One region of the Streptomyces sp. NPDC090083 genome, then DNA from elsewhere that is predicted to be linked to it. Evidence: predicted binding sites of a transcription regulator. Region 1 holds the regulator's gene; the other holds the start of a gene.
The links. The regulator HspR, encoded in region 1, represses chaperone genes until heat shock. The targets are predictions, from matches to a motif close to TTGAGNNNNNNNNNCTCAA.
Positions count from the first base shown of each region.

Region 1 (10,656 bases):
GTGGGCCCGGCAGGTGCGGACGCTTATGCCGAGGCGTTCCGCGATCACCGCGTCCTGGTGGCCGTCCGCGAGGAGGGCGGCGATGGACTGTTCGCGGTGGGAGATGCCCTCGATGCCGGTGTCGGGCAGCGGGGCGGCGACCGGGATGGCGAGGCGCCACAGGCGGTCGAAGACGGTGACGAAGTACTCGATCAGCGCGGGGTGGCGCAGTTCCAGGGCCATCGTGTGGTCGGCGTTGGCGGGGATGAAGGCGACCGTGCGGTCGAAGAGGATCAGCCGGTCGACGACCTCGTCGAGCGTCCTCGCCTCCACCGCCTCGCCCATCAACTCCAGGTAGTTCAGCAGGCCTTGGCCGTGGCGGGCCACATGGGTGTACAGGTCGCGCATCCGTACCCCGCGGGACCGCAGGGCGAGGGCGCGGTGCAGACCCTCCGTGAGTTCCGGTTCGCGACGGATCCCGCCGGGCTGGACGGTGAGGACCTCGCCGGTGCAGGCCTCCGTCGCGTCGTCCATCGCCGCCTGGATACGGGACAGCCCGTCCAGGACGCGGATCGCGGCACCGCCCTCCAGCGACGCCGGCGCCTTCGCGGACGCCTGGACACGGCTGCCGAGACCGGCGTACCGCTCGAAGGCCGCGACCGCCGAACCGACCCGCCGGTGGCTCTCGCTGACCTCGTCGTAGACCCCGCGCAGCAGACGGGTCATGACCTCCTGCGGGGAGGTCGGGACCAGCCAGGCCATGTCGTCGGGGTCGGGATGGAGGAGGGCCAGTTCCAGCAGGCACGGCACCGGTTCGGCGTCCGTGCGCGGCACCCGGCCCCGCCGTACGGCCCGGGAGTACACACGGTCCCCCGCGTCGCAGAGTCGGTCAGCACCGTGTGGATGCTCGTCCGTCCCGTGCCCGGCCATCGCTCATCCCACCCCCGCTTCCCGCTTCTTTGCAGCGCAACTATGCGCGGACCCGACCTGCTCCGCAACACGGCTCCCCCTCGAACAGCCCCCGAAAACCTCCGGTTTCACCCTCTATCTCCCGGCCTCCGCGGCTCACCTTGCAACAAGCTGGGGGGTGTCCGGCCAGGGCCACCGAGCCTCTCGTCGTATCACTTTCCGCGTGAGCTGCCGGAAATCACTCAGAGATCACCGTGTTACGTATCGCACTTAACGTCCCCTCATGGCGGACATATTTGACGCATACGCATTGGCCGATGCGTGGGACGAGATGTTTGTGCGGCCGGGTGAGGTCAGAACCGCCTACGAGCCGGTACTGGCCGCACTCCAGCCGATCGAGCCGAGTGAACTGCGCTTCCGCGCGGACCAGATGGCCCGCGCCTTCACCGACCGCGGCGTCACCTACGCCTTCGCCGGCGAGGAACGGCCCTGGCCCCTGGACCTGGTGCCGAGGATCATCGACGCGCTGGAGTGGGACCTCATCCAGCGCGGGGTGGCGCAGCGGGTGAGGGCACTGGAGGCCTATCTCTCCGACGCGTACACGCACTGCCGCGTCTTCGAGGACGGGGTCGTGCCCTGGCGGCTGCTCCTCAACTCGGCCCATTTCCACCGGGCCGCGCAGGGGGTCGAGCCACCGGGCGGGGTCCGCATCCACGTCGCCGGCATCGACCTGGTGCGCGACGAGGCCGGCGCCTTCCGGGTCCTGGAGGACAACGTGCGGGTCCCCAGCGGGGTTTCGTACGTCATCGAGAACCGCAGGGCCATGACGCGGATCTTCCCCTCCCTCTTCGCCGAGCAGCACGTGGTCCCCGTCGACGGCTACGCGCAGCGCCTGCTCGCCGCGCTGCGGGCCGCCGCGCCCGCGGGCACCCAGGACCCGCGGGTCGTGGTCCTCACCCCGGGGCCGAGCAACGCCGCCTACTTCGAACACGCCCTGCTGGCACGGCTGATGGGCGTGCAACTGGTCGAGGGGCACGACCTGGTGTGCCGCAGCAACCGGGTGTGGATGCGGACCACGCGCGGCGAGGTGCCCGTCCACGTCGTATACCGGCGGCTCGACGACGACTTCCTCGACCCGCTGCACTTCCGCCCCGACTCGGTGATCGGCTGCCCGGGCATCATGAACGCCGCCCAGGCCGGGAACGTCACACTCGCGAACGCCGTCGGGAACGGCATCGCGGACGACAAACTCCTCTACACCTACGTCCCCGACCTCATCCGCTACTACCTCGGCGAGGAACCCGTCCTCCCCAACGTGGAGTCCTACCGTCCCGACGAGCCAGGCCAGTTGGAGGCGGTCCTGGACCAGATCGACCAGCTGGTCGTGAAGCCGGTGGACGGCGCGGGCGGGCAGGGCATCGTCATCGGGCCCAAGGCCGACGCGAAGACCCTCGAACGCACTCGCAAAGCGGTCGCCGCCGATCCGCGGGGCTGGATCGCCCAGCGCCCGGTCGCCCTCTCCACCTCGCCCACCCTCGCGGGCGACCGCATGGCACCGCGCCACATCGATCTGCGTCCGTTCGCCGTGCACGACGGCACCGACGTGTGGGTGCTGCCCGGCGGTCTCACCCGCGTCGCCCTCCAGGAGGGCAACCTGATCGTCAACTCCAGCCAGGGCGGCGGCTCCAAGGACACCTGGGTGCTCGCGGAAGGCCCCGCCGAACAGCCCGAGCCGGTCACCGCGGACGGCCACCTGCCCGAGGTGGCGCCCCGCCAGCTCGGCCCCGACGGCAACCCCGTGGTCGTACAGGAAGGGGTGCAGCAGTGAACGACGTGATCCTCTCCCGGATAGCCGAGGCCCTGACGTGGACGGGCCGTTACGTCGAGCGGGCGGACGCCACCGGGCGCATCCTCGACGCCTATCTGCACCGCCTGCTGGAGGACCCCTGGCGCGACGAGGACGCGGCCTGCCGGTCGCTCTACGCGATCCTCGGGGTCGACGCGGGCGGTCAACGCGTCGACATGCAGCAGGTGTTGGACCAGCTCGCCTTCGACGCCCGCTCGACCTGTTCCATCGAGGGCGCGCTCGGCGCCGCCCGCCTCAACGCGCGCAGCGCCCGGGAGGCGGTCTCCTCGGAGATGTGGGAGTGCCTCAACTCCACCTGGCACGCCCTGGCCGACCAGCGCCTCGCGGCCCGCCGCACCGGTCCCTACGCCTATCTCGAACTCGTGCGCAGACGTGCCGCGTTGTTCTTCGGCCTCGCCGACTCGACGATGAGCCGCGACGACAGCTGGCGCTTCGTCGTCCTCGGCAGGAGCCTGGAACGGGTGGACATGACCGTACGGCTGCTGTCGGTACGGGTGCTGGACGCGGCGCACGCGCCCGACTGGCCGACCCTGCTCAGCGCGAGCGGCGCCGACGAGGCGTACGCGCGGGTGTACGGCGGCTTCGGGGACACCCCGCGCGTGGCCGAATTCCTGCTCCTGGACCGGGACTTCCCGCGCTCGGCGCTGCACGCGCTGACGACGGCCGAGGAGTGCCTGGCCGCGCTCGGGCGGCAGCGGCAGGACCCGGCGCGCCGGCCCATCGGCCGGCTGCGCACCCGCCTCGAATACCTGGACTCGCCCGCCCTGGAGGAGCAACTGCCCGCTCTGCTCAAGGACTTGCAGCACGCCTGCATGGCCTCGGCGGAAGCGGTCGCGGAGTTGTTCTTCCCGTACCAGGGGCCCGTCGAGTGGGCCCAGGAAGGAGCCTGAGATGACCCGGAGGCTTCGCATCCGTCACACCACGCGCGTGTCGTACGCCCAGGCGGCCGTCTCCTCCCACAACGAGGTCCGGATGACCCCGCTCACCCTGCCCGGCCAGACCACGCTGGACGCGCGCGTGACCGTCGACCCGACGACGCCGACCTGGTCGTACTGGGACTACTGGGGCACCCAGGTCACCGGCTTCGACCTCATGGACCCCCACGCCGACCTCACGATCACCGCGTCGAGCCTCGTCGAGACCTCCCCGCCGGAGCGGCTCGGCCCGGCCCCCGCCTGGCAGGAGGTGACCGAACGGGCCGCGAACTCGCGCCTGCTGGAGTTCCTCGGCCCCACCGCCCGTACGACGGTCCCGCCCAGACTGCTGAAGAAGGCCCGCAGAACCGCCGCGGGACTCGATCCGCACGGGACGGCGGTGGCGGTCTCCGCGCTGGTCGCCGACCGGGTCGCCTACCTGCCCGGCGTCACCGGCGTGAACACCTCGGCCGCCGAGGCCTGGGAGCAGGGCGCCGGGGTCTGCCAGGACATCGCCCATGTGACCATCGCGCTGCTGCGGGGGCTCGGCCTGCCCACCCGCTACGTCTCCGGGTACCTCCACCCCGAGCACGAGGCCGAGCTGCACCGCCCGGTGGCCGGGCAGAGCCATGCCTGGATCGAGTACTGGGCGGGCGACTGGTGCGGCTACGACCCCACCAACCGGACCCGGCCCGACGAGTCCCATGTGGTGGTCGGCCGGGGACGTGACTACGACGACGTGACCCCGCACAAGGGGATCTACCGGGGAGTGGCGGGCGGGCCGCCGGAGGTGACGGTGGAGTTCACCCGGCTGGCCTGAACCGTCGGCGGTGGCGCCAGGGCACCCGCAGAGCCGTCCGGTCGGCCCCCACGGCCGCGGACGGCTCCGTGCACGTGGGAAACGACGACGGGCGCCCGCACGCCCGTGAGGCGGCCACCGGTGGGACCGGGCGGCCTGCCTCACCGACCGCGGCAGGCCGCTACTTCAGGCCGATGGCCGAGCACGCCGACTTGTAGTCCGCGGTGCAGATGTCGGAGACCTTGTAGATCCCGTCCGCGACCACCGTCGACTTGATGTTGTCCTTGGTCAGGGCGACCACGGACACCAGCTGCGAGGGGATCTTCTTGTTCGTGGGGCTGTCGACGGTGTCACGGGTCAGGGCGTCGAACTCGATGTCCCTGCCCTGGACCTTGGCGACGGCGATCTTCGCGGCGGCCTCGGCGAGGTCCGGGTAGGGCTTGTAGACGCTCATGTACTGCTCGCCGGTGACGATCCGCTGCACGGCCGGGAGTTCGGCGTCCTGGCCGGTGACCGGGGGCAGCTTGGTCAGACCCGAGGCCTTCAGGGCCTTGATGATGCCGCCGGCCATCGCGTCGTTGGCGGAGTACACGGCGGCGATGTTGCCCTTGCCGAGCTTGCCGATCGCCTCGGTCATCTCCTGCTGGGCCACGACCGGGTCCCAGGCCTTGGTGTTGTAGCTCGCGGCGATCGTCACCTTGCCCTGCAGCTCGGACATCGCCCCGCCCTTGAACACGGCGGCGTTGGGGTCGGTCGGTGAACCGTTGATCATCACGATCTTGTCGGAGGTGTCCACGTCGCTGCCGAGCGCCTCGACCAGGGAGCGGCCCTGCACCTCGCCGACCAGCTCGCCGTCGAAGGAGACGTACGCGTCGATCGGGCCCTCGGCGAGGCGGTCGTAGGCGATGACCGGGATGCCGGCCGCCTTGGCCTTCGCCACCATCGTCCGGATGGCGTGCGAGTCGACGGCGTCGAGCACGATGATGTCGACCTTCTCGTCGATCATCTTCTGCATCTGCTTGTCCTGGACGGACGCGTCGCCACCGGCGTTCTCGTACTCGGCCTTGCCCTTGTCCGCCGTGAGTTCCTGGATCTTCGCCTTCATGATCGGGAAGTCGAACTCCGCGTACCGCGTGTTCGTCTTCTCCGGCATGAGCACGCCCACCGTGATGTCGTTGCCCTTCGCCGGAGTCGCGTCCGAGCTGCTCCCCGAGGAGTCGAGGACGCCACAGGCGGCCAGGGGGAGGGCCAGCGAGAACGCGGCCACGGATATGGCGATACGACGCATTGGGGTGCTCACTTCTGGTGCCGTCCGGACGTGGGTGCAGCATTGCAACCCAGGTGACTGAAAAGCCAACGCGGATGCGACCACCGGCGTCAAGCGGAACCACTTAACGAGATGGCAACGCCACGTTCCGTTCGGTATGTGGAGACCTCGCGAAACCACCTCCAAACACTCTTTACGGACCCTCCATCCAACGGGAGTTCACGAAAAGGCAAAGACCGGCACAGCGGACCCCGCCCTCTCCCGCGGCGCACGGGCACGCGGAAGGGGCCCGGAGAAGACTCCGGGCCCCTTCCATGTGTGCGTGGACGTCAGTCCGAGGACTGCTGCCGCTTCGGCCGCCACACCACCAGCGCGCTGGTCTGCTGGACCTCCTGGTACGGCACCAGGTCGCGCCGGTACGACGCGTGCACCGCGGCCTCGCGCTGCTGCATCGTCGCCGCCGCGCCCTCCACCGCCGACTGGAGCTCGGCGACGCGCTGTTGGAGCGCGACCACCTGGTTCTCCAGCTCGATGATGCGCTTGATGCCCGCCAGGTTGATGCCCTCGGTCTGCGACAACTGCTGGACGGTGCGCAGCAGTTCGATGTCGCGGGCCGAGTAGCGCCGGCCGCGCCCGGCCGTACGGTCCGGGGAGACCAGGCCGAGGCGGTCGTACTGGCGCAGCGTCTGCGGGTGCAGGCCGGAGAGCTGGGCCGCCACCGAGATGACGTAGACCGGGGTCTCCTCGGTCAGCTCGTACGGGTTGCGTCGACGGCCGTCCATCACTCTCATGCTCCCTTCGCGGCCTGGAACAGCTCCGCCCGCGGGTCCTCGCCCGCGGTCGCCTCTCTGTACGCCTCCAGTGCGTCACGAGCATTCCCCGTGACGTCCTTCGGGACACTCACCTCGACCGTGACGAGGAGATCGCCCCGGGTGCCGTCCTTGCGGAACGCGCCCTTGCCGCGGGCGCGCATCGTCCGGCCGTTCGGCGTGCCCGGGGGCAGCTTCAGCGTCACCGGGGGCCCGCCCAGGGTGGGCACCCTGACCTCGCCGCCGAGTGCCGCCTCGGCGAACGTCACCGGGACCGTCACCGTGAGGTTGTCGTCCTTGCGGCCGAACACCGGGTGCGTGTCGACATGCACCATGACGTACAAGTCGCCCGCGGGGCCGCCCCGTTCACCCGGTGCGCCCTTGCCGCGGAGCCGGATGCGCTGGCCGTCCGTGACCCCCGCGGGGATCCGGACCTGCATGGTCCGGGACGACTTGGCGCGCCCGCTGCCCTTGCACTCGACGCAGGGGTGCTCGGCGATGAGGCCGCGGCCCTTGCAGTCGGGGCACGGGTCGGTGAGGGAGAAGCCGCCGCCGGAGCCGCGCGCCACCTGGCCGGTGCCGACGCAGGTCGGGCACACGCGCGGTGTGCCGTTCTTGTCGCCGGTGCCCGAACAGGCCTTGCAGGGCTGCTGCGAGGACATCCGCAGCGGCACCGTGGCCCCTTCGATCGCTTCCGTGAAGCTGAGCGTGACCTCGGACTCGATGTCCTGGCCGCGCCTGGGCTGCGTACGGGTCGTGCCCGTGCCGCCCCGGTTGAACAGGCCCCCGAAGACGTCACCGATCCCGCCGCCGAAGCCGCCGGCACCCCCGGCGCTTCCGCCCTGGGCGCCGCCTCCGAAGAGGTCGCCCAGGTCGAAGTTGAAGTTGCCGCCGCCCGCGCCGCCCGGCCCCGGGCGGAAGCCGCCGTTGCCGAACAGGGTGCGGGCCTCGTCGTACTCCTTGCGCTTCTTGGGGTCACCGAGGATGTCGTTGGCCTCGGAGATCTCCTTGAAGCGCTCCTCGGCCTTGGCGTTGCCCTTGTTGGCGTCCGGGTGGAACTCGCGGGCGAGCTTCCGGTACGCCTTCTTGATCTCGGCCTCGGTGGCGTCCTTGGGGACGCCGAGGACCTTGTAGTAGTCCTTCTCGATGAAGTCCTTGGTGCTCATCCTCGACGTCCCTCCTTTCCTCTGGTGCTCCTCGCGGTGCGGGTCCCGTGGGAGGCGATGTCAGCCCTCGTCCGGGCCACCGCTCTCCTTGTCGTCGTCCGCCGTCTCGGCGGCGTCCGAGGACTCCGCCTTGCCGGTGGCCGTGGCGCCGGGCTGCGGCTCCGCGACCGCCACCCGCGCGGGGCGGATGGTGCGCTCGCCGATGCGATACCCGGGCTGCAGGATCGCCACGCAGGTCGTCTCCGTGACGTCCGGCGCGTACGAGTGCATCAGGGCCTCGTGGATCGTCGGGTCGAAGGGCTCGCCCTCCTTGCCGAACTGCTGCAGTCCCATCTTCGCCGCGGCGGTCTCCAGGGATTCCGCCACCGACTTGAAACCGCCGACGAGTTCACCGTGTTCCCGCGCGCGACCGATGTCGTCGAGCGTGGGCATCAGCTCGGTCAGGAGGCTCGCCACGGCGATCTCCTTGACCGCGATCCGGTCGCGCTCGACCCGGCGGCGGTAGTTCTGGAACTCGGCCTGGAGCCGCTGGAGGTCCGCGGTGCGCTCGTCGAGCGCCTTGCGCACCTGGTCCAGCTGGGCCGTCAGACCGGCGATCTGTGCACTTGCGTCCCCTGCCGGGGCCGCCCCCTCCCCACTGCTGGAGGGGGAGGCGGCCTGCGGCTCGGCGTCGTCGGGGGTGGCGCCGGAGGGGACGTCGGGCTTCTCCTCGAAGCCCGGGGTCTCCTCCGTCACGCGGCACCGTCCTTGCGCTCGTCGTCCACGATCTCGGCGTCCACGACGTCGTCGTCCGCCTTGGGCGCCTCGGCACCCGGGGCGTCGGCGCCGGCGGCCTGACCGGCCTGGGCGTCCGCGTACATGGCCTGGCCGACCTTCTGCGAGACCGCGGCGACCTTCTCGGTGGCGGTGCGGATCTCGGCGGTGTCCTCGCCCTTGAGCGCGGCCTTCAGCTCCTCGACGGCGGCCTCGACCTCGGTCTTGACCTCGCCGGGGACCTTGTCCTCGTTGTCCTTGAGGAACTTCTCCGTCTGGTAGACGAGCTGCTCGCCCTGGTTGCGGGACTCGGCGGCCTCGCGGCGGCGGTGGTCCTCGTCCGCGTACTGCTCGGCCTCCTGGCGCATGCGGTCGACCTCGTCCTTCGGCAGCGAGGAGCCGCCGGTGACGGTCATCTTCTGCTCCTTGCCGGTGCCGAGGTCCTTGGCCGTGACGTGCATGATGCCGTTGGCGTCGATGTCGAAGGAGACCTCGATCTGCGGGACACCGCGCGGGGCCGGCGGCAGACCGGTCAGCTCGAACATCCCGAGCTTCTTGTTGTACGCCGCGATCTCGCGCTCGCCCTGGTAGACCTGGATCTGCACGGAGGGCTGGTTGTCCTCGGCGGTGGTGAAGATCTCGGACCGCTTGGTCGGGATCGTGGTGTTGCGCTCGATGAGCTTGGTCATGATCCCTCCCTTGGTCTCGATGCCGAGGGACAGCGGGGTCACGTCGAGGAGCAGGACGTCCTTGACCTCGCCCTTGAGGACACCGGCCTGGAGGGACGCGCCGATGGCGACGACCTCGTCCGGGTTGACGCCCTTGTTGGCGTCCTTGCCGCCGGTCAGCTCGCGCACGATCTCCGCGACGGCCGGCATACGGGTGGAGCCACCGACGAGGACGACGTGGTCGATCTCGTTGATCGAGATGCCGGCGTCCTTGATGACGTTGTGGAACGGCGTCTTGCAGCGCTCCAGCAGGTCGGCCGTCAGTTGCTGGAACTGGGCGCGGGTGAGCTTCTCGTCCAGGTGCAGCGGGCCCTCGGCGGACGCCGTGATGTACGGCAGGTTGATCGAGGTCTCGGTGGAGCTGGACAGCTCGATCTTGGCCTTCTCGGCGGCCTCGCGGAGACGCTGGAGGGCCATCTTGTCCTTGCCCAGGTCCACGCCGTGGCCCGCGGCGAACTGCTTCACCAGGTAATCGACGACCCGCTGGTCCCAGTCGTCACCACCGAGGTGGTTGTCGCCGTTCGTGGCCTTCACCTCGACGACGCCGTCACCGATCTCCAGGAGGGACACGTCGAAGGTGCCGCCACCGAGGTCGAAGACGAGGATCGTCTGGTCGTCCTTGTCGAGGCCGTACGCCAGCGCGGCGGCGGTCGGCTCGTTCACGATGCGCAGGACGTTCAGGCCCGCGATCTCGCCGGCCTCCTTCGTCGCCTGGCGCTCGGAGTCGTTGAAGTAGGCCGGGACGGTGATGACCGCGTCCGTGACCTTCTCGCCCAGGTAGGCCTCGGCGTCGCGCTTCAGCTTCTGCAGGATGAAGGCGCTCATCTGCTGCGGGTTGAAGTTCTTCCCGTCGAGCTCGATCTTCCAGTCCGTGCCCATGTGGCGCTTCACGGAACGGATGGTCCGGTCAACGTTCGTGACCGCCTGGCGCTTGGCCACCTCTCCGACGAGCACCTCGCCGTTCTTGGCGAAGGCGACGACGGACGGCGTGGTCCTGGCGCCCTCTGCGTTGGTGATGACGGTGGGCTCGCCGCCTTCAAGAACGCTGACGACGGAGTTAGTCGTGCCCAGGTCGATGCCGACCGCACGTGCCATGGTTGATTCCTCCAGCAATGACTTGAGTGGAACGGACTCAAGTGTGCACGACACTCACCGCTGGGTCAACAGAGCTGAGTCGAGCAGACTCAACTCTTATCCGTTCCTTACACGCAACTGGACCCTGACCTGCGTCGACGCGGCACGCCGTCCCCCATGGACCGAGACTTTGAGCAACCCGAACACGACCACAAGAGCCCCGCCCACCACCCACATGACGGCGGATCCGTCCGCCCACCCGTTGTGCACGAGCACCCCGACGACCACCCCGGAGAACCCTCCGACCGCCACGAGGACCACCGCCCCCTGCGGAGTGAGCCCCAACCGCCGCAGCCGGTGGGCGAGATGGTCCGGCCCGCCCCGCAGCAGC
Region 1 is NZ_JBIVED010000012.1:1,754-12,409, reverse strand. It holds gene ACIPTO_RS33580 (helix-turn-helix transcriptional regulator) at 1-909, opposite strand, end outside; gene ACIPTO_RS33575 (circularly permuted type 2 ATP-grasp protein) at 1,172-2,716, shown strand; gene ACIPTO_RS33570 (alpha-E domain-containing protein) at 2,713-3,645, shown strand; gene ACIPTO_RS33565 (transglutaminase N-terminal domain-containing protein) at 3,647-4,489, shown strand; gene ACIPTO_RS33560 (substrate-binding domain-containing protein) at 4,650-5,756, opposite strand; gene ACIPTO_RS33555 (heat shock protein transcriptional repressor HspR) at 6,065-6,517, opposite strand; gene dnaJ (molecular chaperone DnaJ) at 6,523-7,710, opposite strand; gene grpE (nucleotide exchange factor GrpE) at 7,771-8,445, opposite strand; gene dnaK (molecular chaperone DnaK) at 8,442-10,286, opposite strand; gene ACIPTO_RS33535 (MraY family glycosyltransferase) at 10,383-10,656, opposite strand, start outside.

Region 2 (10,656 bases), on a different contig from region 1:
GAGGACCAGGAGGTTCTCGCTGTGGCGGCGCATCACCGTGGCGAAGTGGTCGAGCTTGAAGAGGGTGGAGAGGCGGTCGGGGTCCTGCTCGCGCTCCTCCAGGCCCTCGATGACGGCGAGTTGGCGCTCGACCAGGCCCAGCGTGCGCAGCGCGAGGTTGACGAAGGTACCGCCGATGCTGGTGCGCAGCCGCTCCAACTGCACCGCGGAGTCGCTGACTTCGGCGCGGAGCTCCTCGCGGGCGTCGGCCATCTTCTGGCGCTGGCCGACGAGGTGCTTGCGGTCGGCCTCCAGGGTGCCGATGCGCTCGTGGAGGGCGGCGGCGTGCGCGTGCAGGGCGTTGACCGAGCGGACGACCTGGGCGAACTCGTCGTTGCGGCCGGTGAACCTGATCGGCTCCTCCGCCGCCGGGTCCTCGGCCTCGGCCAGCCGCGTCGAGCCCCGGCGCAGGACCGAGAGCGGGCGGGTGAGGGTGCGGGCCATGGCGGTGGCGATGCCCACGGCGAGCAGCATGAGGGCGCCGAGGATCGCGACGCGCAGTTCCAGCGCCTTGACGTCGTCGTCGCGGAGCTGGGCGAGGTCCTTGCCGCGGTCGACGTAGAGCGCGGACTCCTCGCCGCGCATCAGGTCGACCCGGGCGGAGAGCGCCGCGTCGAGCTTCTTCGTGCTGGTGTCCAACTGGTCGTCGGACAGCGTGGGCTGGGCGGTGAGGGAGGCGAGGTACTTCTCGGCGGAGTTGACCTCGGACCCGGTGACGGTGGAGTCGTAGCCCGCGAGGGCGTCCTTCGTGGCGGTCCCGCGGAAGTCGGCGAGGGCGGCGTCGGAGCGCAGCCGGGCCTGCTGGGCGGCGGCGCTGAGGGCGTCGCGCTCCTTCGTCTGGGCCTTCGTGGAGGTGGCCTGGGTGACCGGCAGGCCGGTGATCGGGCTGATGACCGTCTCGGTGGTCGACGGCACGTTCAGGGCGGCGAGGAGCAGCCCGCGGGTGGCGGCGGCCTGTTGGACGGCGGCGTCGAGTTCGGCGAGCGCGTAGGCGCCCGAGCCGGCCCGCGGCGGCATCTGTTCGGCCAACTGCTCGGCCAGCCGGTGCAGTTCGGTGATGGCTCCGGAGTACGCGTCGTGCGCCTGCAGCGCGCTGCTCTTGCCGGTGAGCGCGGCGCGGCGTACGGCGGCGACGTCGTCGAGGTCCGAGCGGAGCGCGGCCGGGATGTCGGTGTCGGCGCGGAGCTCCTCGACCTGGCGGTCGACGCGGGCGCTGCGGTCCTCGGCGGGGGCCTGGGACTTGGGGCGCCCGGCGGCGATGTAGGAGGTGACCTCGTCCCGCTCGTCGGCGAGGGAGTGGGCCAGCGACAGCGCGTCCTGGGTCTGCCCGGCGAGGGTCACCAGGTCCTGGGAGTCGCTCAGTTGTCCCGAGGCCGTGATCAGGGAGGGGGCACCGGCCGCAGCGATGGCGGCGGCCACGACGGCCACCGCGATGATGAGCCGGTTGCGGACGTGGGTACGGCGTCCCTTGCCCGCGGGGTCGGGCACGGCGGCACCGGTGGCGCCCCCCTGAGGGGCCGTCTGCTTGCCTGTGCGCCGCGGCCGCTTTTTCTGCACCGGTGCTCGCATTCCTGACTCGTGATACCCATGGGCCCGGGTGACGCTCCGTCACTCCGGTACGGCGACCCTCCCAGTGCCGGTAGGCAGCGGTCGCGCATCGTCCGGCCCGCCACCCGAAGGAGTGAACCCCGGACGGGAGTTGGCGGGCAAGTTCCGGCGGCCTGCCCAGGAGGCTCGTGCGCGGCGCCGGTTGGACGTGAGCGGCGGGCTTTGGCAGGATTCGCCGCCACGCATTCCCGGAGTGATCCATTCCCTCCCAAAACAGGCGTCTGACCTGCACGAGCGCACCCATTCGACCGTACCTGCCAAGTTTTTGCGAAGCCTGTGAAGAGGTCGTGCAGACTGGCCGAATGCGTACGGAACTTGTGTCGGAACCCGGCGACCCGGGCCGCCCCAACGAGGACTTCGCGAGTGTCGGCCTGCCAGCCTCGGGGCAGGGCGGTTCACTGGTCGTCCTGGACGGGGTCACCCCGCCGAAAGGCGGGACGGGCTGTCTGCATTCGGTCCCCTGGTACACCGCCCGCCTCGGGGGCGCGCTGACCGAACTGACCGTTTCCTGCCGGGATCTGACCCTGGCGGAGATTCTCTCCCGGGCGATCCTCCGAACAGCCGAGGCCCACGCCCCCACCTGTGACCTTTCTCACCCGCGCACCCCACAGGCGACCGTGGTCCTGGCCCGCTGGTCTCCGGCGGAGATCGAATACCTGGTTCTCTCGGACTCGGCGCTGCTGGCCGAAAACCCGTCCGGCGAGGTGACCGCCCTGCTCGACGACCGGCTGTCCCGCCTCCCGCGCTCCGCTCTCGCGACGGACGCCGTGATCGACACCACGCTCCGCAACAAGGAGGGCGGCTTCTTCACCGCCGCCGCCGATCCCTCGGTCGCGGAGCGCGCGGTGACCGGAACGCTCCCCCGCGCCGAGGTCCGCGCCCTCGCCGCCCTGACCGACGGCGCGACCCGGTGGGTGGAGAAGTTCGGCGAGGGCGACTGGGCCGACTGCTTCGCGCTCGTACGGAAGGAAGGGGCGGCGGAGCTGGTCGGCCGGGTGCGGGCGCTGGAGCGGGCCGACGCGGAGGAGCGGAGGCATCTGCGGCGGAGCAAGACGCACGACGACGCGACGGTCGTGTACGTCGAGTGGTGAACGCCCGGCCCGGCCCCGCTCTGCGCTACTTGCCCATGACGCCGTTCAACTCGTGCAGCAGGCGGGCCAGTTCGGCCACCTCCCGGCGGTCCCAGTGGGAGAGCTGGGTGACGTAGCGGGCGCGCCGGGCCTCGCGGACGTGGGTGACCCGGCGGCGGCCCTCGTCCGTGAGGTCGACCAGCCAGGCGCGGCCGTCCGCCGGGTCGGGCTCGCGGGCGATCAGGCCCAGCTCCTCCAGGGCGCGCAGCTGGCGGGACATGGTGGCCTTGCCGACGCCGATGTAGGCGGCCAGCTCGGTGGCCCGCTGCCGGCCGTACTCCTCCAGCCGGACCAGCAGGCCGTACGCGGCGGACTCCAGGTCGGGGTGGACCTCGCGGGCCATCTCGCCCTGGTTGGCCCGGGCCCGGCGCAGCAGGAACGTCAACTCGCGTTCCAGGGAGAGGTATTCGTGGTCCGCGACGGGCTCGTCGCCGCCCGCGGGCAGCACCCCGCCGTCACCGGCCGGCCGGTCACCGCCTCCGGAAGGCCGGTCGCCGTCCCTGTCCTCGCTCTTGCGCACGTCAGCACCCATCGGTTCGCTTTCCCGCTCGTGATCGTCTCCGCCACACACCGTCATCGCCGCAGCTCCGCCAGTATTTCGCAGGGCCGGACCGACGGCAGCGTCCGGACCCCCCTCCCGCCCGGTCCGCCCGGTCCGCGACTCCCCCACCAGGCGATTGCTCCCGCCCTCGCCCGCACCCGCCGCCCGCCGGCGTACGGCGAAGGCCCGGGCCCTCCTTGAGAGGGACCCGGGCCTTCACCTACCGGTGGACGTCCGTCACGCCGCCACCGGAACCTCCGGCGTCGCGCCGTTCGTCGCCGGCGACAGCGCCAGCTCCAGGACCTGGCGGACGTCCGTCACCGCGTGGACGTCCAGCTTGTCCAGGACCTCGGCGGGCACGTCGTCCAGGTCGGGCTCGTTGCGCTTCGGGATGATCACGGTGGTGACCCCGGCCTGGTGCGCGGCGAGCAGCTTCTGCTTCACACCGCCGATCGGGAGGACCCGACCGGTCAGGGAGACCTCACCCGTCATCGCCACGTCCGTGCGGACCAGCCGGCCGCTGAGCAGCGACGCCAGGGCCGTCGTCATCGTGACACCCGCGCTCGGGCCGTCCTTCGGCACCGAACCCGCCGGGAAGTGGATGTGCACGCCCCGGTCCTTCAGGTCGCCCACGGGCAGCTCCAGTTCGGCGCCGTGCGAGCGGAGGAAGGACAGGGCGATCTGCGCGCTCTCCTTCATCACGTCACCCAGCTGACCGGTCAGGGTCAGACCCGCCGCACCCGTCTCCGGGTCGGCCAGCGACGCCTCGACGTAGAGGACGTCACCGCCCGCGCCGGTGACCGCCAGCCCGGTGGCGACACCGGGCACCGCGGTCCGGCGCTCGGCCGGGTCCTGGGCGGACTCGGGCACGTGGTGCGGCCGTCCGATGAGACCGCGGAGGTCGGCGTCGGTGACCGTGAACGGCAGCTTCCGCTCGCCCAGTTCGTGCTGCGCCGCGATCTTGCGGAGCAACCGGGCGACCGACCGCTCCAGGGTGCGGACGCCCGCCTCCCGGGTGTACTCACCGGCGAGCTTGCGCAGCGCGCTCTCGTCGATGACGACCTCGTCGTCCTTGAGCCCGGCCCGCTCCAGCTGGCGCGGGAGCAGGTGGTCGCGGGCGATGACGACCTTCTCGTCCTCGGTGTAGCCGTCGAGCCGGACCAGCTCCATCCGGTCGAGCAGTGCCTCCGGGATGGCTTCGAGCACGTTGGCCGTCGCCAGGAACACCACGTCGCTCAGGTCGAGTTCGACCTCCAGGTAGTGGTCGCGGAAGGTGTGGTTCTGCGCGGGGTCGAGCACTTCGAGCAGCGCCGCCGCCGGGTCGCCCCGGTAGTCGGAGCCCACCTTGTCGATCTCGTCGAGCAGGACCACCGGGTTCATGGACCCGGCCTCCTTGATCGCGCGGACGACCCGCCCGGGAAGGGCACCCACGTACGTACGCCGGTGTCCGCGGATCTCGGCCTCGTCCCGGACCCCGCCCAGTGCGACACGGACGAACTTGCGCCCCATCGCGTGCGCGACGGACTCGCCGAGGGAGGTCTTGCCGACGCCGGGCGGACCGACGAGGGCGAGCACGGCACCGCCGCGCCGACCGCCGACGACACCCAGGCCCCGCTCGGCACGGCGCTTGCGCACGGCCAGGTACTCGGTGATGCGCTCCTTCACGTCCTCCAGGCCCGCGTGCTCGGCGTCGAGGATCGCCTTGGCGCCCTGGATGTCGTACTCGTCCTGGGTCCGCTCGTTCCACGGCAGTTCGAGGACGGTGTCCAGCCAGGTGCGGATCCACGACCCCTCGGGCGACTGGTCGGAGGAGCGCTCCAGCTTTTCGACCTCCTTGAGCGCGGCCTCGCGGACCTTCTCGGGAAGGTCGGCGGCCTCAACGCGGGCGCGGTAGTCGTCGGACTCCTCGCCCTCGCTCGTGCCGCCGTTCAGCTCACGGAGTTCCTTGCGGACGGCTTCGAGCTGGCGGCGCAGCAGGAACTCGCGCTGCTGCTTGTCGACGCCTTCCTGCACGTCCTTGGCGATGGTCTCGGCGACATCCTGCTCGGCGAGGTGGTCGCGGAGGTGCTGGGTGGCGAGCTTGAGCCGGGCCACCGGGTCGGCGGTCTCCAGCAGCTCGATCTTCTGCTCGGTGGTCAGGAAGGGCGAGTAACCGGAATTGTCGGCGAGGGTCGACACGTCGTCGATGGCCTGCACCCGGTCGACGACCTGCCAGGCCCCACGCTTGCGCAGCCAGGCGGTGGCCAGCGCCTTGTACTCCTTCACCAGCTCGGAAACGGAGCCGGGCAGAGGCTCGGGCAGGCTCTCGTCGAGCGCGGTGCCCTCGACCCAGAGCGCGGCACCGGGACCGGTGGTACCGGCCCCGATCTTCACGCGGCTGCGGCCGCGGATCAGCGCACCCGGGTCGCCGTCGGCCAGTCGGCCGACCTGCTCCACGGTGCCGAGCACGCCCGTGCCGGCGTAGGTCCCGTCGATGCGTGGCACCAGCAGGACCTTGGGCTTTCCGGGCTCGGACCGCGCGGCGGCCTGGGCGGCCTCCACGGCGGCGCGTACATCGGTGTCGTTCAGGTCCAGCGGAACCACCATTCCGGGCAGCACGACCTCGTCGTCGAGCGGCAGCACGGGCAGGGTGAGCGGTGTGGACGTCGAAGCCATGATCTCCCCTTAGGCAGTCAAGTTGAGCTATGCCGACTCAATGCTTGGGCGACTTCGATTGTTCCCCAGCGGTTGTTCGCCGTGAGCGATCAGGCAGCGCGCCCGGGGCTCTGCGCAGGTCAACACGGAAAGGGGGCGGGGGCTTCCCGGGGAAACGCGGGGCTTCGAGGAGGTGGGCGGGGTCGGCGGCCCGCCCGGGGGCCAACCTCGGGGTCCGGTCTCGGTGCCCGCTCTCGGGGGTCGCTGTGGAGCGCACCCTCGGTGGCCGGTCTCGGTGGCCGCCATCGGGAGCGGGCCGGCCTCGGGGGCCAATGTCAGTGGCTCCTGCCACCATCCCTAGACGCGACGCCATCACCGTCGCGGCCACCGTGACCGTGACCGTCAGGATCACGATCGGGATCAGGAGAGACGCAATGGGCACCTGGGATGTCGGTCCCTTCGACAACGACACCGCCGCGGACTGGTGCGGCAACCTCGACGACGCCTCGCCGGACGCGCGTCCGGGCCTGGTCCGCGACACGCTCGCCCGAGCGGCCGACACCGTCGGATTCCTCGACGGGTACACGGCCGACCAGGCGGTCGTGGCGGCGGCCCTGGTCGCCGCGCAGTGCCCCGGCGGCGAACCCGCCCACCCCCACTACGGGCCGGACGAACCCGTCCCCGACCTCACCGCCCTGCGCGCCCTCGCCCTCCGGGCCCTCGACCGTGTCATGACCGCCCCGTCCGCACTCCTGGACCTCTGGGAGGAACCGGACGAGGACCCCTGGCGGGCGAGCATCGACCGGCTCCGCGGCACACTCGCGCCCCGGCAGCCGGCGGAGGGACTCCGCCCGAGCTGACCCCGCGGCGCCGCGCTCACCCGTTCCCGACCTGGAAGGCCCGCATGAGCTGGGACGTTCTCCTCCTCGACCTGCCCGACGACATCGCCTCGGCGCAGGACATACCCGCCGACCACTCCCCGCGCCCCCTCGGTCGACGGCACGAGGTCCTCGCCGCCATCGGCCGGGCCGAGCCCGCGACCGACCTCTCGGACCCCACCTGGGGCGACCTCGCCGGACCCACCTGGTCCATCGAACTCGGCATCGGCTCGGACGACCCCGTGGACTCGGTGATGCTGCACGTCCGCGGCTCCGGCGACGACGTGCTCACCTCCGTCTTCCGCCTCGCGGGCGCCCTCGACTGAAAGGTGCTCGACTGCGCCTCGGGAGAGCTGATCACCCCGGGAGGCCCCTCGGCCTGGCACGCCTTCCAGGAGTTCCGCGACCGCGTCACCGGCACGTGACGCCGACGCGCGAGCCCGTCAGGCCTCCGCGGCCTCGACCCGCGGGGCCCCGGCCGGCCGTGCCGTGTTCGCGGCCCGTGCCGGCCGTGCCGCCCGGGCCCAGCGGCGTATCAGCGGCCAGGCGGCGACGCCTATCGTCAGGGAGATCAGGTGGCCCCAGTTCGTCATGGGGTCGGTGAAGTCGAGGAGGGCCTGGATCAGGGTCCAGCCGAAGAGGGCGACCATCGGGAGGCCCAGCCAGGGACGGAGGAGGCCGGCGAGGGCTCCTATGCTCGTGGCGACGCCGAAGCTGATGCCGTAGTCGAGCCGGTGCAAGGAGCTGGCCGGGAGGTGGCCCGCCAGCACCGCGACTCCCACGGTCCCCTCGGTCGCGAGCGTGGCGACGATGTGGCCGAAGAGGAACACCCCGGCGGTCCGTGCCCCGCCGATCCGCCGCTCCAGCGCGGTCAGCACCAGCAGGAAGAGGAACGCGTACGGCGACACCATCCCGCCCACGATCCACAGCGCGCTCGCGACCAGCACGAGGAACGGGTCGCGGAGCAGGTGGGTGACGTCCGTGCTGGACGCCTGGTGCAACTGGCCGACGAGCGTGGGTCCCGCGTACCGCGCGATCAGCGAGGTGACGACGAGCAGCACGCCGTAACAGAAGGTGAACGGTGTGCCGGTGGGCGTCGGGAGCAGTCGCCAGGGGCGGACGGCGCGCAGTGCGGTGAGGGCGGGGGCGATCCTCGGCACGTACTCGGCGGGGACGGCCGGGGTCGACGCGGCGGCCGACACCGCCGCCGGGCCCGCGGCAAGCGCGGTCGCCGGGGCCGGCGCGGCGAACCCCGACTCCCCTGCGGCGTCCAGCGCTTCCCGCTGTCTCGGCATCGCGTCCAGCAACCCGGAATCCAGCGGCGAGGCCGACCCGGAGGCGGCGGCCGGAGATCCGCCCGGAGGCGTGGCGGAGGCCTGGGTGTCGGCCGTCGCGATCCGTTCCACGGTGAGGCGCTCCTTCTGGTTCGGCCCCCAGCCTTCGTCGTCCCACCTGCCGCTGTCTATGACCGACGCCACGCGAGGGCCGATTCACAGCAACCTGTAAGCCTTCCACCGCGTCCGCCGGTACTTTGCCCCGGAAAGTGCCCGCCGTGGGTTAATTCGGCTGCCCGATCCGGTGAAACTGCCAGGATGGTTCGTATGACCACCGCGTACGGCACCGCATCGGGGCACGACTCCCCCGTCCAGCCCGTCGTCCTGGACCGGCGCGAGGGTCCCTACGGCGAGGTGGTGCTGCGCCGGCACGGGGAGTTGCTCCAGATCATCGCCAACGGGTGCTTCCTGATGGACACTTCGGACGGGCGCTCGGAGCGGCTGCTGATCGACGCGGCCCGCGACGCCCTCGACTCCCGCCCCGCACCTCATGTACTGATCGGCGGCCTCGGCGTCGGGTTCTCGCTCGCGCACGCCGCCGCGGACCCGCGGTGGGGCCGGATCACCGTCGTGGAGCGGGAGTCGGCGATCGTCGAATGGCACCGCTCGGGCCCGTTGTCCGCGCTCTCCGCGTCCGCTTTCGCCGATCCGCGCACGGCCATTGTGGAAACGGATCTTGTCGCTTTCGTCAATGAGACGTGCGCCACTTTCGACGCGCTCTGCCTCGACATCGACAACGGCCCCGGCTGGACCGTCACCGAGGGCAACGACAGCCTCTACTCGGCGGCCGGACTGGCAAGCTGCGCAAGGGTGTTGAGACCGGGCGGGGTACTCGCGGTATGGTCCGCACAACCCTCTCCGGAATTTGAACGAACCTTATGGAATGCCGGGTTCCAACAGGTGCGTACCGAAGAGATCCCCGTTGCCCGAGGAGTTCCCGACGTCGTGCACCTCGCCGTCCGACCTGGATAGCAAAGGCGCGGTGACTCCCCGTACTCTGCTTCCCTGACGCCGATCATTCAAGCGTCAAGCGCAGTCATGGGATCACCCCACTGGTTCCGGAAAGCACACTTCAGGGGCGGGCGATGGAGCAGACACACACCTCCCACAACGGCACGGCCACGGCCACGCCGGGCGCGCAGCGCCGGGTGCTGGTGGTCGAGGACGACCCGACGATCGTCGACGCCATCGCGGCCCGTCTGCGCGCCGAGGGATTCCTCGTGCAGACCGCGGGCGACGGGCCTTCGGCCGTCGACACCGCCGAGGCCTGGCAGCCCGATCTGCTGATCCTCGACATCATGCTGCCCGGCTTCGACGGACTGGAGGTCTGCCGCCGTGTGCAGGCCGCCCGTCCGGTGCCGGTGCTGATGCTCACCGCGCGCGACGACGAGACCGACATGCTGGTCGGGCTCGGGGTCGGCGCCGACGACTACATGACCAAGCCGTTCTCGATGCGGGAGCTGGCCGCGCGGGTGCACGTCCTGCTGCGCCGCGTGGAGCGCGCCGTGGTGGCCGCGTCCACCCCGCGCTCGGGCATCCTGCGCCTGGGCGAGCTGGAGATCGACCACGCGCAGCGCCGGGTCAGGGTGCGCAGTGAGGACGTCCACCTCACGCCCACCGAGTTCGACCTGCTGGTCTGCCTGGCGAACACCCCGCGTGCCGTGCTCTCGCGCGAGCAGCTGCTCGCCGAGGTGTGGGACTGGGCGGACGCCTCCGGCACCCGCACGGTCGACAGCCACATCAAGGCGCTGCGCCGGAAGATCGGCGCCGAGCGGATCCGCACGGTGCACGGCGTGGGCTACGCGCTGGAGACACCGACGCCATGAGCGGAGGGCCGACGTCACGGAGGAGCCCCGGGGAGCCCTGGGGCGGCGTACGCCCGTTCTCGATCAAGACCAAGCTGGGCGCGCTGGTCGTCATCGCGGTGCTCATCACCACCGGTCTGATGATGATCGCCATGCGCACGGCGACGGAGCTGCGCTTCATCACGGTCTTCTCGATGATCGCCACACTGCTGATAACGCAGTTCGTGGCCCATTCGCTCACCGCGCCGCTGGACGAGATGAACACGGTGGCCCGGTCCATCTCGCACGGTGACTACACCCGCCGGGTGCGGGAGAACCGCCGCGACGAACTGGGCGACCTGGCCGGGACGATCAACGTCATGGCCGACGAGCTGGAGGCGCAGGAGCGCCAGCGCAAGGAACTCGTCGCGAACGTCTCGCACGAGCTGCGCACCCCCATCGCGGGCCTGCGCGCCGTCCTGGAGAACGTCGTCGACGGCGTCTCGGCGGCCGATCCGGAGACCATGCGGACGGCGCTGAAGCAGACGGAGCGGCTCGGGCGGCTGGTGGAGACGCTGCTGGACCTCTCCCGGCTGGACAACGGGGTCGTACCGCTGAAGACCCGCCGGTTCGAGGTGTGGCCGTATCTCTCCGGCGTGCTCAAGGAGGCCAACATGGTCGCCTCGGCGCGCGGGGGCATCGCGTCGG
Region 2 is NZ_JBIVED010000017.1:150,362-161,017, forward strand. It holds gene ACIPTO_RS40205 (nitrate- and nitrite sensing domain-containing protein) at 1-1,596, opposite strand, end outside; gene ACIPTO_RS40210 (protein phosphatase 2C domain-containing protein) at 1,950-2,738, shown strand; gene ACIPTO_RS40215 (MarR family winged helix-turn-helix transcriptional regulator) at 2,764-3,309, opposite strand; gene lon (endopeptidase La) at 3,556-5,973, opposite strand; gene ACIPTO_RS40225 (DUF4259 domain-containing protein) at 6,387-6,812, shown strand; gene ACIPTO_RS40230 (hypothetical protein) at 6,857-7,156, shown strand; gene ACIPTO_RS40235 (rhomboid-like protein) at 7,274-8,236, opposite strand; gene ACIPTO_RS40240 (spermidine synthase) at 8,432-9,136, shown strand; gene ACIPTO_RS40245 (response regulator transcription factor) at 9,250-9,990, shown strand; gene ACIPTO_RS40250 (HAMP domain-containing sensor histidine kinase) at 9,987-10,656, shown strand, end outside.
Region 2: lon (endopeptidase La) is a predicted target of HspR. The motif match lies at 5,996-6,014, and genes of this name have one in related genera.